Regions from separate parts of the Kitasatospora sp. NPDC004289 genome, predicted to be linked through region 3. Evidence: riboswitches for the same ligand, from Rfam matches in the RefSeq annotation. Region 3 holds a riboswitch; each other region holds the start of a gene.
The links. A riboswitch is a leader RNA that binds a small molecule or an ion and turns the genes downstream of it on or off. The one in region 3 is predicted to bind cyclic di-AMP.
Positions count from the first base shown of each region.

Region 1: linked by a shared signal. The riboswitch ahead of ACWEPF_RS27575 (NlpC/P60 family protein) and the one ahead of ACWEPF_RS29940 (transglycosylase family protein) in region 3 are both predicted to bind cyclic di-AMP.
Region 2: linked by a shared signal. The riboswitch ahead of ACWEPF_RS33400 (transglycosylase family protein) and the one ahead of ACWEPF_RS29940 (transglycosylase family protein) in region 3 are both predicted to bind cyclic di-AMP.
Region 4: linked by a shared signal. The riboswitch ahead of ACWEPF_RS29105 (M23 family metallopeptidase) and the one ahead of ACWEPF_RS29940 (transglycosylase family protein) in region 3 are both predicted to bind cyclic di-AMP.

Region 1 is NZ_JBSGEL010000048.1:11,503-15,039, reverse strand. It holds gene ACWEPF_RS27580 (C40 family peptidase) at 1-22, opposite strand, end outside; gene ACWEPF_RS27575 (NlpC/P60 family protein) at 240-1,295, opposite strand; cyclic di-AMP (ydaO/yuaA leader) riboswitch at 1,357-1,518, opposite strand; gene ACWEPF_RS27570 (NlpC/P60 family protein) at 1,891-2,922, opposite strand; gene ACWEPF_RS27565 (NYN domain-containing protein) at 3,118-3,537, opposite strand, start outside.
Region 2 is NZ_JBSGEL010000075.1:18,958-22,494, reverse strand. It holds gene ACWEPF_RS33410 (SDR family NAD(P)-dependent oxidoreductase) at 1-26, opposite strand, end outside; gene ACWEPF_RS33405 (cytochrome P450 family protein) at 187-1,434, shown strand; cyclic di-AMP (ydaO/yuaA leader) riboswitch at 1,660-1,812, shown strand; gene ACWEPF_RS33400 (transglycosylase family protein) at 1,818-2,576, shown strand; gene eno (phosphopyruvate hydratase) at 2,771-3,537, shown strand, end outside.
Region 3 is NZ_JBSGEL010000057.1:19,124-22,660, reverse strand. It holds gene ACWEPF_RS29945 (hypothetical protein) at 1-1,483, opposite strand, end outside; cyclic di-AMP (ydaO/yuaA leader) riboswitch at 1,675-1,875, shown strand; gene ACWEPF_RS29940 (transglycosylase family protein) at 1,862-3,013, shown strand; gene ACWEPF_RS29935 (hypothetical protein) at 3,080-3,283, shown strand; gene ACWEPF_RS29930 (LacI family DNA-binding transcriptional regulator) at 3,335-3,537, opposite strand, start outside.
Region 4 is NZ_JBSGEL010000053.1:29,837-33,373, reverse strand. It holds gene ACWEPF_RS29115 (GNAT family N-acetyltransferase) at 1-341, opposite strand, end outside; gene ACWEPF_RS29110 (hypothetical protein) at 417-1,292, shown strand; gene ACWEPF_RS29105 (M23 family metallopeptidase) at 1,352-2,197, opposite strand; cyclic di-AMP (ydaO/yuaA leader) riboswitch at 2,210-2,366, opposite strand; gene ACWEPF_RS29100 (YiaA/YiaB family inner membrane protein) at 2,579-2,869, shown strand; gene ACWEPF_RS29095 (tautomerase family protein) at 2,916-3,113, opposite strand; gene ACWEPF_RS29090 (alpha/beta fold hydrolase) at 3,205-3,537, shown strand, end outside.

The DNA of each region.
Region 1 (3,537 bases), on a different contig from region 3:
CCGGCAGGGGGGAACGAGACACGGCGGCGGCTCCTGTGCGGCCGGGCCACCGCCGCCGACCAGGTGGGCGGGCGTCCTGACGGAGGTCCGGGGGCAGACGTTAGCGAGTCGCGGCGATCTAGTCCAAACCCCTACAGGGCCGAATATTTGACCACTAATCGGACAGCTGATCCACCGTCGGGAAACGCCGCAGGCCCGGCACGGGGCCGGGCCTGCGGGCTGTAGGACGTTCGGGTGGGTCAGACCCGGACGATCGCGTTGATCGGCATCACCGTGGCGGACTCGTGCCGGACCAGGGTGCCGGTGCGCGGGGCGTGCACGATCTGGCCGCCGCCGACGTACAGGCCGACGTGGTGCCGGTCGCCGTAGTAGATGATCAGGTCGCCGGGCTTGGCGTCGGCGATGTTGGTGCCGATGTTGGTGCCGGCGCCGGCCTGCGACTGCGAGGTGCGCGGCAGCGAGATCCCGGCCTTCTTGAACGACCAGACCATCAGGCCGGAGCAGTCGAAGGAGTCCGGGCCGGTGTCGCCCCAGCCGTAGGGCTTGCCGATCTGCGCCTCGGCGGCGGCGACCACGGTCGCGGCGAAGGAGCCGGCCGGGAGGGAGCTCAGGTCGGTGCGGCTCTCCGAACGGGAGGCGCGCTCGTCACCGCCGGAGGACTGCGGCTTGGCCGCGGACTTCGCCGCGGCGGCCTTGGCGCTCGCCTCGGCGGCGGCCTTCTGCTCGGCCTCGCGGATCTTCTGCTTCTCGGCCGCGTCCAGCGAGTCGTACAGGGCCTGGGCCTTCGCCAACTTGCCCTGGACGTCCTCCTTCTGGGCCTTCAGCTGCTGGCTGGTCTTCTCCAGGTCGGCCAGCTTGCCCTGGGTCTCGGCCTTCTGCTGGTCGAGCTTGTCCTGCTCGGTCTTCAGCTGCTTCAGCGCGTCGGCCTGCGAGACGCCGACCTGGTTGATCGCACCGGCCTGGCCGAGGAAGGCGTCCGGGCTGCTGGAGAGCATCAGCTGGACGGTCGGGGATATCCCACCGCTGCGGTACTGCTCGGCGGCGATCTCACCGAGGCTGGCCTGGAGGGCGTTCACCTGCTCCTGACCGCGCGCCACCTCGTCCTGGAGGTGGCCGACCTGGGTCTGCAGGGCCTGCTGCTTCTCGGTGTTCGCGTTGAACTGCTCGGTCGTGACCTCGGCCTGCTCGTTGAGCTGGTCGATCTGGCTCTTGACCTCGTCCTTGGAGGGCTGCGGGTCGGCGTGCGCTCCGGTCTGGCTGGAGAGGACCACGGCGGCGGCCGCGGCGGCCGTCATGATCGAGACGCGGGTACGACTGGCAGGCTTGGGACGACGATGGGACGCCACGAAGGCGGACTCCTTCTTCCTACGTCCGCCTACCGGGTGAGCTGACGGGTTCGGGCTGGAAGGTAGCCCTACGACGTCTCACCCCCGCACCGTCTCGCGACGGCCCGGCCGGCCTGACGCCGATTCACCCCGAGGAACGTGGTTCCCCGGCTCCGATCGGCAGCCACCCCCTCGGGGGTCCCCTGTCGGGCAGTCAACTCTCCCTGCCCCGCTGCGTCTCGAACTCGGCGGTAACCACCGCCGCCGCCCAGGCTGGACGATCGACAGTGCGGTGGTTCGACAATGACCCTAGTAACCCAACCGTGATCGGTTCAAATCCTTGTAAGAAAAAAGACGGAAGAAAGTCCAAGTGCATTTGTGATTGCGACCGACCGTGATCACGAATGCACGGTGAGCTGAGATTTCGCCCTCCGGAGACGACGGAGGGCCCGCCGGAGGTGTCCCACATCACAGCGGGATTCCGGCGGGCCCGGGCGTGTCACGGGGCGTCAGTTGCCCCGGCTCACACCAGTTGTCCGTTATGCCGTGCTCGGCTGACCGGCCGTCAGACGCGGCGGATGGTCTTGATCGGCATCACGTTGGCGGGGGCCACCTTGACCACGTCACCGGTGCGCGGCGCGTGCACCATCATGCCGTTGCCGATGTACATGCCGACGTGGTGCGCGTCGCTGTGATAGATGATCAGGTCGCCCGGCTGGGCGTTGGCCACGTCGTTGCCCACGTTGGTGCCGACGCTGGCCTGCGACTGCGAGGTGCGCGGCAGCGAGACGCCGGCCTGCGCGTAGGCCCAGACCATCAGGCCGGAGCAGTCGAAGTTGTTCGGGCCGGTGGCGCCCCAGACGTACGCGCGGCCCTGCTTGCTGAGCGCGGCGTTCATCGCGACGCCCGCGTAGCCGGCGGCCGGCGGCAGGGTGCTCGGGTCGATCCGGGTGGCGCTGCGGGAGGAGCGGTCGCCGCTGGTGATGGCGGCGCGGTCGGCGGCGCTCAGCTGGTTGAGGAGGTTCTTGGCCTCCTGCAGCTTGCGCTGGACCTCGTTCTTGGAGTCGTTCAGGGCCTTGGTGTTGCGGTCCAGCTCGGCCAGCACCGAGGCGGCCTCGGCCTTCTGCTGGTCCAGCCGGCGCTGCTGGTCCTGGAGCGAGCGCAGGGTCTGCGCCTGGGTCTGGTTGACCTGGTCGGCGCTGGAGGCCTTGCTCAGGTAGCCGTCCGGGTCGGAGGCGAGCATCAGCGCCACCGACGGGTCGACCCCGCCGTTGCGGTACTCGTCCGCCGCCACGGCGGCCAGGCCGGTCTGGAGCTGCGTCATCTGCTCCTGGCCGCGGGCCACCTGGTCCTGCAGCTGGTCGGCCTGCTTGCGCAGCTGGTCGGCCCGCTCCTTGGCGCCGTTGTAGCGCTCGGCGGCCTGCTCGCCCTCTTCGTAGAGCTTGTCGACCTGGGCCTTGACCTCGTCCTTGGTCGGCTTCGCGGGGGCCGCGTAGGCACCGGACTGGGCGGAGACGGCGACCGCGGTCGCAGCGGCGGCGGTGAGCACGATGACCCGTGCGCGGCTCGGCTGCTTGGGACGGCGGTGGGAAGCCAAGGTGACGAACTCCTTCAGCACTCCTGGACGCCCACCCGTTCGAGCGATAGTCCAGAAAATAGGTTTGACGCCTGACCCTAGTGAGTCAGGAGCCGTCGCGCCACTCCCCTACCGGGACGAACTTCCCTACGCACAGCGGCTTTCACGAGACGGACACAAACGCGCCACGCTCCCCTGACCGGACATCAGAAGAGTTCACGGCCTGGACAGCCGCCGGAGCAGCAGCATCGAGGAGACCGGGCGCGCACCCGCCTTCTTCACGCCGTCCGCCACCTCCTTGTCGGTGGAGACCACCACCACCGGCCGCCCCTGCGGCTCGGCCCGCACCAGCCGGCGGATCAGCTCGTCCGCCGTCTCGCCGGTCCGGCTGAAGCGCACCCGCACCCCGCGCGGCGGCGCCATGATGACCGGAGCGTCCAGGTCCTGACCGTCGAACACGCAGGTCACCTCGGCCTGGGTGCGCTGGGCCAGCATCGCCAGCCCGCCCAGCAGCCGCATCCGCTGCTGCTCCAGCGGCAGCGTCGGGTACCCGGTCTTGGTCACGTTGTAGCCGTCCACCACCAGGTGGACCTGAGGGATCGCCAGCAACTGGTCCAGCAGCGCCGGATCGTCCTC
Region 2 (3,537 bases), on a different contig from region 3:
ACCACCACTGCCCCGGTTACTCGCATGGGACTGCTCCTCCTTGAGCCGCGCCCGGCGGGACGCGCCGCACCGGCGTCCCTCCAAGTCCGTATCGGAGGATCGTAAGCACGCTCCGATCCTCCGCAAGAGCAATTACCCCCCAGGTGACCAGGCTCACTCGTACTTCGGCGGGTTACCGTTCACACCATGCCGGACAGCCCCGCCCCGACCCAGCCCGCCCTCTTCACCTGGGAGTTCGCCGCCGACCCGTACCCCGCGTACGCCTGGCTGCGCGAGCACGCCCCGGTGCACCGCACCACGCTGCCCAGCGGGGTGGACGCCTGGCTGGTCACCCGGTACGCGGACGCCCGGCAGGCGCTGGCCGACGCCCGGCTCTCCAAGAACCCGGCGCACCACAGCGAGCAGGCCCACCGCACCGGCCGGGTCGGCATCCCGGGGGAGCGGCAGGCCGACCTGATGACCCATCTGCTGAACATCGACCCGCCGGACCACACCCGGCTGCGCCGGCTGGTGTCCAAGGCCTTCACCCCGCGCCGGGTGGCCGAGTTCCAGCCCCGGGTGCAGGAGCTGACCGACCGCCTGGTCGACGGCTTCGCGGCCCGCGGCGAGGCCGACCTGATCCACGAGTTCGCCTTCCCGCTGCCCATCTACGCGATCTGCGACCTGCTCGGCGTGCCGCCGGAGGACCAGGACGACCTGCGGGACTGGGCCGGGGCGATGATCCGTCACCACGGCGGCCAACGCGGCGGAGTGGGGCGGGCGGTGAAGAAGATCCGCGCCTACCTGCTGGAGCTGATCCACCGCAAGCGGGCCGACCTCGGCGACGACCTGATCTCCGGCCTGATCCGGGCCAGCGACCACGGTGAGCACCTGACGGAGAACGAGGCCGCCGCGATGGCCTTCATCCTGCTGTTCGCCGGCTTCGAGACCACCATCAACCTGATCGGCAACGGCACCTACGCACTGCTGCGCAACCCGGAGCAGCGGGAGCTGCTGCAGGCGTCGCTGCGCCGGGGCGAGAGCGCGCTGCTGGAGACGGCGGTGGAGGAACTGCTGCGCTACGACGGCCCGGTGGAGCTGGCCACCTGGCGGTTCGCCACCAGCCCGCTGACCATCGGCGGGGTGGACATCCCGGTCGGCGACCCGGTGCTGGTGGTGCTGGCGGCGGCCGACCGCGACCCGGCCCGGTTCGCGGCGGAGAACACCCTCGACCTCGCGCGCAAGGACAATCCGCACCTGGGTTTCGGCCACGGCATCCACTACTGCATCGGCGCCCCGCTGGCCCGGATGGAGGGACAGCTCGCGCTCGCCGCCCTGCTGACCCGGCTGCCCGACCTGCAACTCGCCGCCGAGCCCGCTGACCTGCGCTGGCGCGGCGGTCTGATCATGCGCGGGCTGCGGGAGTTGCCGGTCCGCTTCACCCCGGAAGGCTGAACACCCGCTATCTGACGGCGTGTCGGTCATATCTGATCGACCGTGATCTGAATACACATCAATCCGGCCACAGGGGTACGGTTTGTGGACGACCCACCGCGCAGCGTGATTTCGGTGTGATGTGTTCGACATGAGCTTGTGATCGATCAGCTGATCTGCTTACCCTCCCTGCAGTCCGCAGCTGCGGACCCCGCGCGCGGAACGCCGAATCCTGCCCGCCGCGCTACCGGGACACCGACCAGACCCTTGGGCAGGGGCGGGGGACCCACACGTACGTCGCCGTCCCCCCACGGCTTGGGGTGAAGCCGCCTCACGGCGGCCGGGCCACCTCCCGGTCCGAACCCGACAGCTCACCTCGCAGGCGTGCGGAGAGGGACTTCTTCATGCTGTTTTCTGGTTCGGGCCGTCACCGTCGTCGTACCCAGGCCGAGAAGGCGATCGCCGTCGCGGGCGTCGCGGGCGTCGGCCTCGCCCTTCCGCTGATGGCCGCCACCGGCGCCCAGGCCGCGCCCGTCTCGACCTGGGACAAGGTCGCCCAGTGCGAGAGCGGCGGCAACTGGTCGATCAACACCGGCAACGGCTTCTACGGCGGCCTGCAGTTCACCTCCAGCACCTGGGCCGGCTTCGGCGGCAAGGCCTACGCGCCGCAGGCCAACCAGGCCACCAAGGGCCAGCAGATCGCGGTCGCCGAGAAGGTGCTCGCCTCCCAGGGCCCCGGCGCCTGGCCGGTCTGCTCCGTGAAGGCGGGTCTGACCAAGGGCGGCGCCGCCGCCCAGGTCGACACCAACTCCGAGGCCAAGGCCTCCCGTTCGGAGACCCGCACGACTGCGCCGAAGGCGGAGACCCCGAAGGCCGCCCCCAAGACGGAGACCAAGAAGGCCGCGCCCAAGGCCGCCGAGACCACCAAGCCGGCGCCCAAGGTCGAGACCCCGAAGGCCGCCGCGCCGACGGTGAACGCCCCGAAGCACGCCGCGCCGAAGGCCCCGGCCACCGGCAACTACACCGTCAAGTCCGGTGACACCCTGTCCGGCATCGCCGCCGCCAAGGGCCAGGACTGGCACCAGGTCTACCAGGCCAACAAGTCGGTCGTGGGTGGCAACCCCGACCTGATCTACCCCGGCCAGGTCCTCCAGCTGGGCTGATCCGACGCACCGTCATCACGGAGGGGCCGCACCGTTCGACGGTGCGGCCCCTCCGTGCCCGTCCCGGGTGAACTACCGGTGGGTAGGAAGGCCACGAGGTGAGACGGGACCAAGGTCAGCGTGGTCCCGGGGCCCGGTGCGGTTAGGCTCTGGTCGTAACGACTACACATCCCGCTTCCGCAAGGAGATGCCTCGTGCCGTCCATCGATGTCGTCGTAGCCCGCGAGATCCTCGACTCCCGTGGCAACCCCACGGTCGAGGTCGAGGTCGGTCTGGACGACGGCAGCACCGGCCGTGCCGCCGTCCCGTCGGGTGCCTCCACCGGCGCCTTCGAGGCGCTTGAGCTCCGCGACGGTGACAAGAACCGCTACTTCGGCAAGGGCGTCGAGAAGGCCGTCCTGGCCGTCATCGAGCAGATCGGCCCGGAGCTCGTCGGCTACGACGCCACCGAGCAGCGCCTGATCGACCAGGCCATGCTCGACCTGGACGCCACCCCGGACAAGTCCTCGCTCGGCGCCAACGCCATCCTGGGCGTCTCGCTCGCCGTGGCGCACGCCGCCTCCGAGGCCAGCGACCTGCCGCTGTTCCGCTACCTGGGCGGCCCGAACGCGCACGTCCTGCCCGTCCCGATGATGAACATCCTGAACGGTGGGTCGCACGCCGACTCCAACGTCGACATCCAGGAGTTCATGATCGCCCCGATCGGCGCGGAGTCCTTCTCCGAGGCCGTCCGCTGGGGCGTCGAGGTCTACCACACGCTCAAGGGCGTCCTGAAGGAGCGCGGCCTCTCCACCGGCCTGGGCGACGAGGGCGGCTTCGCGCCGAACCTGGACTCCAACCGCGAGGCCCTGGACCTCATCACCGAGGCCATCAAGAAGGCCGGCTACACCCCGGGCAAGGACGTCGCGCTGGCGCTCGACGTGGCCGCCTCCGAGTTCTACAAGGACGGCGCCTACCAGTT
Region 3 (3,537 bases):
CCCCTTCGCTGGTCTCCGGCCACTCGTAGCCGGAGGCGCCGTTGGCGCCCTGGACGCCGACCGCCACGCAGTCCCGCGCCACCCCGCCCTTGCCCGCGCCGAGGCTGAAGCCCGTCAGCCGGTAGCCGCGCGGGTTGGGGTCGAACTGGGTGCGGGAGGCCACGCAGGCGTCGTAGGTGATGTCGTGCGAGGGCCCCTGGGGGGTGCGGGTGTCCAGCGGACCGTCCCACCAGTAGGCGTCCTCCCAGGTCTGGTGGGCGATGCAGGAGCGGAAGGTGATGCCGTGGCAGTTGTGCGGCACGAAGGCGTGGCTGCCGGTGTCGCGCACCACCACGCCCTCCACCACGGTGCCCCGGGTGGTGTCGCCGAGCATGTGGAAGTGCAGCCCGTACCGGCCGAGCACCGGCTCGGTGACGGGCTTGCCGGCCCACTTCTCCTTGCCGGCCGACCTCGGGCCCATCCAGCGCAGCGCGGCGTAGCGGACGTCGGCCCGCTGGTTGCTGGTGATGTGGACGTGGGCCCGGCCCTTCTCGGTGCCCTCGACCCGGACGTTGCGGGTCAGGTTGAGCACCTCGGCGCCGACGCTCACCCCGCCGCCGGTGGTGACCTTGGGGTGGGCGTACTTGAGCGGGCCGTCCAGGCTGACGGTGGATCCGTTGACGGCGGTGACGGTGCGGTGGTCGTAGCGCTCGGAGAAGCCCTCGGCGTCGGGCGTCCCGGTCGGGGTGACGGCGAGCTCGTCGCCGACCTGCCAGCCGGCCGGGGCGGCGGCCAGCCGGATGCTGGTGTCGCCGGCCTTCAGCGGGCCGGCCGCACGGACCCAGGCGGTGCGCTGGGCGCCCGCCAGGCGGAGCCGGCCGGAGCCGGTGACCCAGAGGCCGGTGTCGCTCTCCACCAGGGCCATCCCGCCGCCCTGGAAGCGTCCCTCGTCGACCGCGGGGAAGCGGACGGCGTGGACGGTGGCGGCGTTCGACGGGGCGAGGGTGAGCGCGCCGCGGACCTCGACGTTGCCGTGCGAGGTGAGCGAAACCGGACGATCCGGGGCAAAGGTGAGCGAACCTGACGGTTCGACCAGGAGCGAACCCACCGTCACGTCGCCGTCCAGCAGCACGTGGTCGGTGATCCGCACCGCCGCGCCGGGGCGGGGCGCGGCGCCGCCGCTCCAGCCGGCCGGGTCGGACCAGCTCCGCGGCCGCACCGTCTCGGAGGGCGAGGGGGAGGCCGACTCGGTGGCCGAGGCGGAGGCGGACGGGGTGTCAGAGGCACTCGGAGAGGCACCGTGCGAGTGCGAAGCTTCCGTCGGTGGCGGTGGCTTCGCCGCCGAGGGGGCGTCAGGACCGCTGCCGCTGCGCCGCACCACCTCCTCCACCCCGACCGCCGCCAGGGCGGTGCCGATCGCCAGGCCGATGAGGAGCTTCCGGCGACTGACCTTTGCCGATCCGTTGTCCGCCGGGCCCGGCTGGGGCCCTCTCGCGTGCCGCATGACCCGAAGCATAGGCAAATCCCTTTGCTCGCAAGGAATTTGAACAGAATCGATCGGAATCGACATCCGGATCGACAGCTTCCGGTTCATGAAGAGTCGGTAAAGAAACCATGATCAGCATCACAGGGGTTTGCGGTTTCAACTTAACTCTGCCTAACGTGACGCCCTGTTCGTGACCACACGGACCCAGCCCCTCCGGAACGCCGAATCCTGCCGCCGGACGGGTCGGCAGCTCATCAGCACCGCGGCAGGGGCGGGGGAACCACAGGTAAGTCGCCTGGTTTTGGTCATGTATGACCGATTTCAGGCTTGGGGTGAAGCCGCGCTCAGGCACGGCCGGGCAACTCCAGCCCGAATCCGACAGCTCACCTCGCAGGCGTGGGAGAGGAACGCGTCTTCGTGCTGTCCAGCACCACTTCCAAGCGTGCCCGCCGACTCATCGCCGCCACCGGCGTCGTGGGCATCGGCCTCACCATCCCGACCCTCACCGCCGGCACCGCCTCGGCCGCCCCCGTCTCCGTGTGGGACAAGGTCGCCGCGTGCGAGTCCACCAACGACTGGTCGATCAACACCGGCAACGGCTTCTACGGCGGCCTGCAGTTCACCTCCAGCACCTGGGCCGAGTTCGGCGGCAAGCAGTACGCGCCGCAGGCCAACCAGGCCACCAAGGCGCAGCAGATCGCGGTCGCCGAGAAGGTGCTCGCCTCCCAGGGCCCCGGCGCCTGGCCGGTCTGCTCCGTCAAGGCGGGCCTGACCAAGGGCGGCGCCGCCGCCCAGGTCGACACCTCCTCGACCACCACCGCGGCCCCGAAGGCGGAGGCCCCCAAGGCCGCCGAGCAGCCCGCCGCCCAGCCGGCCGCGCAGCCCGCCGCCGCCAAGAGCTACACCGTGGTGGCCGGTGACTGGCTCTCCACCATCGCCCAGCAGCAGAACGTCGAGGGCGGCTGGGAGAAGCTCTACGAGCTGAACAAGGCTCAGCTCACCGAGGGCCCGGACATGATCTACCCGGGCCAGCAGCTGGTCCTGGGCAACGTCGCCCAGGCCGCCCCGGCTCCGGCTCCGGCCCCCAAGTCGACCGCCCCGCAGTCGGGTTCGGCCTCCACCGGCACCACCACCAAGGCGAAGAAGTCCGCCGCCGCAGCCGCCGAGCAGACCGCGACCGTCGCGACCGGCTCCAAGGCCGCCGCGATCAACTTCGCGCTCTCCAAGGTCGGCCAGGCCTACGTCTACGGCGGCAGCAGCAACGGCGGCTGGGACTGCTCCGGCCTGACCCAGGCGGCCTTCCGCCAGGCCGGGATCTCCCTGCCGCGGGTGGCCAACGACCAGGCGGACGCCGCCACCCGGGTCTCGCTGGACAACCTCCAGGCGGGCGACCTGCTGTTCTGGTCCAACAACGGCGCCAACTCCGGCGTCTACCACGTCGCCATCTACCTGGGCGGCGGCAAGTACGTCGAGGCGGCCAACCCCCGCGCCGGCGTGAAGACCGAGACCATCGCCAACTGGGCCCCCGACTTCGCGGGCCGCGTCTGACGACGGCATGAAGCCGTGCCCCCGGAGACCTGGTCGGCTCCGGGGGCACGGCCGTATCCTGCCGCCATGGCCAAGGTCAACGTCTCCCTGGAAGCCGACTTCGCGATCGAGCTGATGCTCCTCGCCGGCACCAAGAACCCGCAGGACGCCGTCGAGCTGATCCTGCGCGACTACCTCGCGCGCTCGCGCCGCACCGAGGCGCGGACCGGCGACGCCGCCGACGAGGCCCGCCTCACCGAACCCAAGGGCGGTGTCGTCCAGGAGGGCTGACAGCACGGAGGGGCCCGGGGTCACGACGACCCCGGGCCCCTCGCGCGCGTCCTAACGCCCGTGCTGGCGCGGGCCGGTGGAGCCGCGCATGACCAGCTCGGGCTGGAACATGAACTCACCGCGCTGCGAGCCGCTGCCGTTGACCTCCTCCAGCAGGGCGTCGACGGCGGCGGTGGCCATCGCCTCGACCGGCTGGCGGACGGTGGTGAGCGGCGGCTCGGTGAAGGCGATCAGCGGCGAGTCGTCGAAACCGA
Region 4 (3,537 bases), on a different contig from region 3:
TGGCCGCGGCCCCAGGTGTCGCGGCGCAGCGCGTAGCCGATCGAGGCGGCGTGGGCGGACTCCACGGTGAGGACGGCGCTGCCGATCAGCGGGGCGGTCTCCGGGGGGCCGTCGGCGTGGCGGGTGACGGCCAGTCGGTAGCCGGTGCGGGGGTGTTCCTCGGACAGGTCGAGGGCGAGGGCCAGCTGGTCGGCGCAGGTGTCGAGGTCGGCCGGTTCGAAGGCGAGGTGGCGGACGGTCTCGGGGTCGCCGTAGACGGCGTGCAGCGCGGCCGCCTCCTCGGGCGTGCCGTGCAGTTCGCGCAGGGCGAGCCGGGGGCCGGTGAGCCGGACGGGGGTCATGCCTCACGACCCTACGCGGGGCGGCGGCCCGGCGCCCCGGCGTCCCGACGGTCCGTCACCGGATACCGTACGAGGGTGAACCACGAGGACCTCCTGCTCAGCCCCCGTACCCGCGCCGGCGACCTGGTCGACTGGGCCGCCGAACAGGGCCGGCCGCCGGTGCCGGAGCCCGCGCTGCAGACCGTGCTCACCCTGCTGGAGCTGGGCGACGGCCGGATGCACGACGGCTTCCCCGAGCTGACCTCCGCGGTGCTGGAACAACTGCTGTACGAGCGGCTCTACCTGTACGTCCAGCCGGAGTCCGAGCCGGAGGCGTACGGCAGGGCGGTCGAGCTGCTGATCGACCATCAGCGGGCCACCAAGCGGCTGAACGCCAAGCGGCAGGAGAAGCTGCACGCGGAGGCCGAGTGGCAGGGCGAGCTGCTCTGCGGCCTGCTGCGCCAGCCGCACCTGGTGACCTGGCCGCGGCTGTACGCGCTGCTGCTGCGGGCGGACGGGGTGGACACGGCGGACGAGGGCGCGGTGCGGGCCTGGTTGGACGGGTTCCGCGAGCTGACGCCGGAGCAGCGGGCCGAGGCGTACGGGGCCCTGGCCGGGCTGGACGAGGTCGGCTCGGACGGCGGGTGGGGGCCGACCCGGGTGATCTCCGTCGGGATGGCGACGGACGGGGCGCGGATGCTGCTGGAGAACCGGCTGATGCAGCGCTCCTACCGGAACCTCGCGGGGCTGAACGCGCTCGGGCTGCCGATGCCCGAGGAACTCTCGGGGGACTTCGACGCGTTCGAGGCGGCGGTGGCCGAGGAGGCGCTGCGCCTGTGCGGCGAGTGGACGGTGCCGGGGCTGGCCGCCCTGCTGGTGCACGAGTACCCGGACCTGGCTCCGGAGCCGGGGCACGAGGAGATCGAGGCGTACCTGACGGCCCAGGGGTACGAGGAGCAGGAGCAGGACTGACCGGACCGGGGCTGACGGACCGGGCCCGCGGCCGGGGAGGCGGCGGGCCCGACGGGGTGTCAGGGGTTGAGGCCGTGGGCCTGGAGCCAGGTCAGCGGGTCGACCGGGGTGGCGCCGGCGGGGCGGACCTCGAGGTGGAGGTGGGGGCCGGTGACGTTGCCGGTGGCGCCGACCTTGCCGAGCACGGTGCCGGGGGCGACCTGGCCGGAGGCGACGGTGATCGAGGAGAGGTGGCAGTACCAGAGCTCGGTGCCGTCGGGCAGGGTCTGGATCACCCGGTAGCCGTACGCGCCGGACCAGCCGGCCGAACTGACGGTGCCTCCGGCGACGGCGACCACGGGGGTGCCGGTGGCGGCGGCGAAGTCCAGGCCGGTGTGCAGGTGGGACCAGTAGGAGCCGGACTGCCCGTAGTGCGCGGTGAGCTGGTACCCGCTGGTGGGGAGGGTGAAGTCGGCCGCCCGGGCCGCCTTCGCGGCGGCGGCCTCGGCGGCGGCGAGCTCCTCGGCCTGGGCGCTGCGCTTGGCCTCGGCCTCCTGCGCGGCGGCCAGCCGGGCCGTCTCCTCCGCGGTGGTGCGCTGGCCGTCGGCCTGCTGCTGGATGCGGGCGGCGAGGGCCAGCCCGGGGTCGGCGGAGAGCGGACGCTCCCCGTCGGTGCGGTCCGCGTCGGCCTGGTCGGCGGTGGCGACGGCGGGCGGGGCGGGAGCGGCGGCGGCCGGGACGGCGGTCGCGAGGCCGGTGGCGCCGAGCGAGGCGGCCATGGCGGTGACGCCGAGCAGCGGGCCGGAGGAGCGGGTCTGACGGGGCATCCGATGCCGGGCCGCCTCCTGCGGGAGGGGGTGGTCGAGCAGCTGGGTGGTGCCGTTGCCGTCGTGCCGGGGGTGTGCCTGGGTGTGCGTCGACGCCACGGAGGCGCGCTCCTTTCCTTCCTTCGCGCCTACCGGGTTAGCTGACGGGTTCGGAGCAGGAAGGTCTCCTACGGCCGGGTGGTGCCCGGCCGATTCACCCCAAGGAACGTGGTTCCCCGGCTCCCTGACCCTCCCGTGGGAGGGCCGTGGGATTAGGCGACGGCGCACGGTGCCGTTCGGGTACGGCGTTGCCGACCGCGCTGCGTTATCAAACGTTAATCCTAGGAGCCCATGATTCCAAGCGCCTTGAGTGGTGCAGTCCATCTCTTTCCGGCACACCGCGGGCCGGGGCCGCCGGGCCGGGTACTCAGCCCCCCGCACCGGCCGGGATTGAGCACCCGTACTCAGGTGCGGCGCAAGGGAGTTGGCCATCCTGGGAGCATGACCGCAGCCACCCAGCCCCGGACCACCAACGCCTACTACGCCCAGGCCGTGCTCTCCTTCGCGCTGGCCACCGCCGCCCTCGCCCTGGGTGTCCTGTACCTGCCGGTGAACGCCTGGATGCGGGCGTTCCTCGCGGTCGGCCTGCTCTGGGAGATCACCTCGGCATTCACCCTCGCGAAGGTGATCCGGGACCGCCAGGAGGAGGGGGAGATCACCACCCGGGTCGACCAGGCCCGGCTGGAGAAGCTCCTCGCCGAGCACGACCCGTTCCGGGTGGACGCGCCCTGACCTCCCCGGCCGGCCCCCCGACCGGACTCCCCCGCCTGACCGGCCGTCAGCCCTTGGCGCGCTTGGCCGCGAAGGTCTCGCCGCCCGAGGACCAGTTCTCGGCCGGGACCTCCTCGATCGCCACCCAGATGTTCTCCGGACTCACGCCGGTGATCCGGGCGTAGGTCGCGGTGAGCTCGCGGGCGATCTCCGCCCGCTGCTCCTCGCTCCGGCCGGACAGCTGCTTGACGTTGATGAACGGCATGACGCCCCTTCCGCATTCGGACTTCTCCGGTCCGCACGCTAGCACCGCCGTGCCCATTGACGGCTAAGGCTATTAGCCTTAGCTTTGAGGCATGACGACGCTGACGCACCCCGAGACCCGGTACCTCGACCTCCCCGGCGGCCGGCTGGCCTACGACGACACCCCGGGCACCGGCCTGCCGGTGGTCCTGCTCCCCGGCATGCTCGACTCCCGCACGGTCTACCGGTACCTGCGCCCGCTGCTGGCCGCGGCCGGCCACCGGGTGATCACCCTCGACCTGCGCGGCTTCGGCGAGTCCTCGGTCGACTGGGACGACTACTCCCCCGCCGCCCTGGCCGGCGACGTGCTGGCCCTGCTCGACCACCTCGGCGTCGAGCGCGCCGCGCTGGCCGGGAACTCCTACACCGGCGCCACCGTGGTCAGG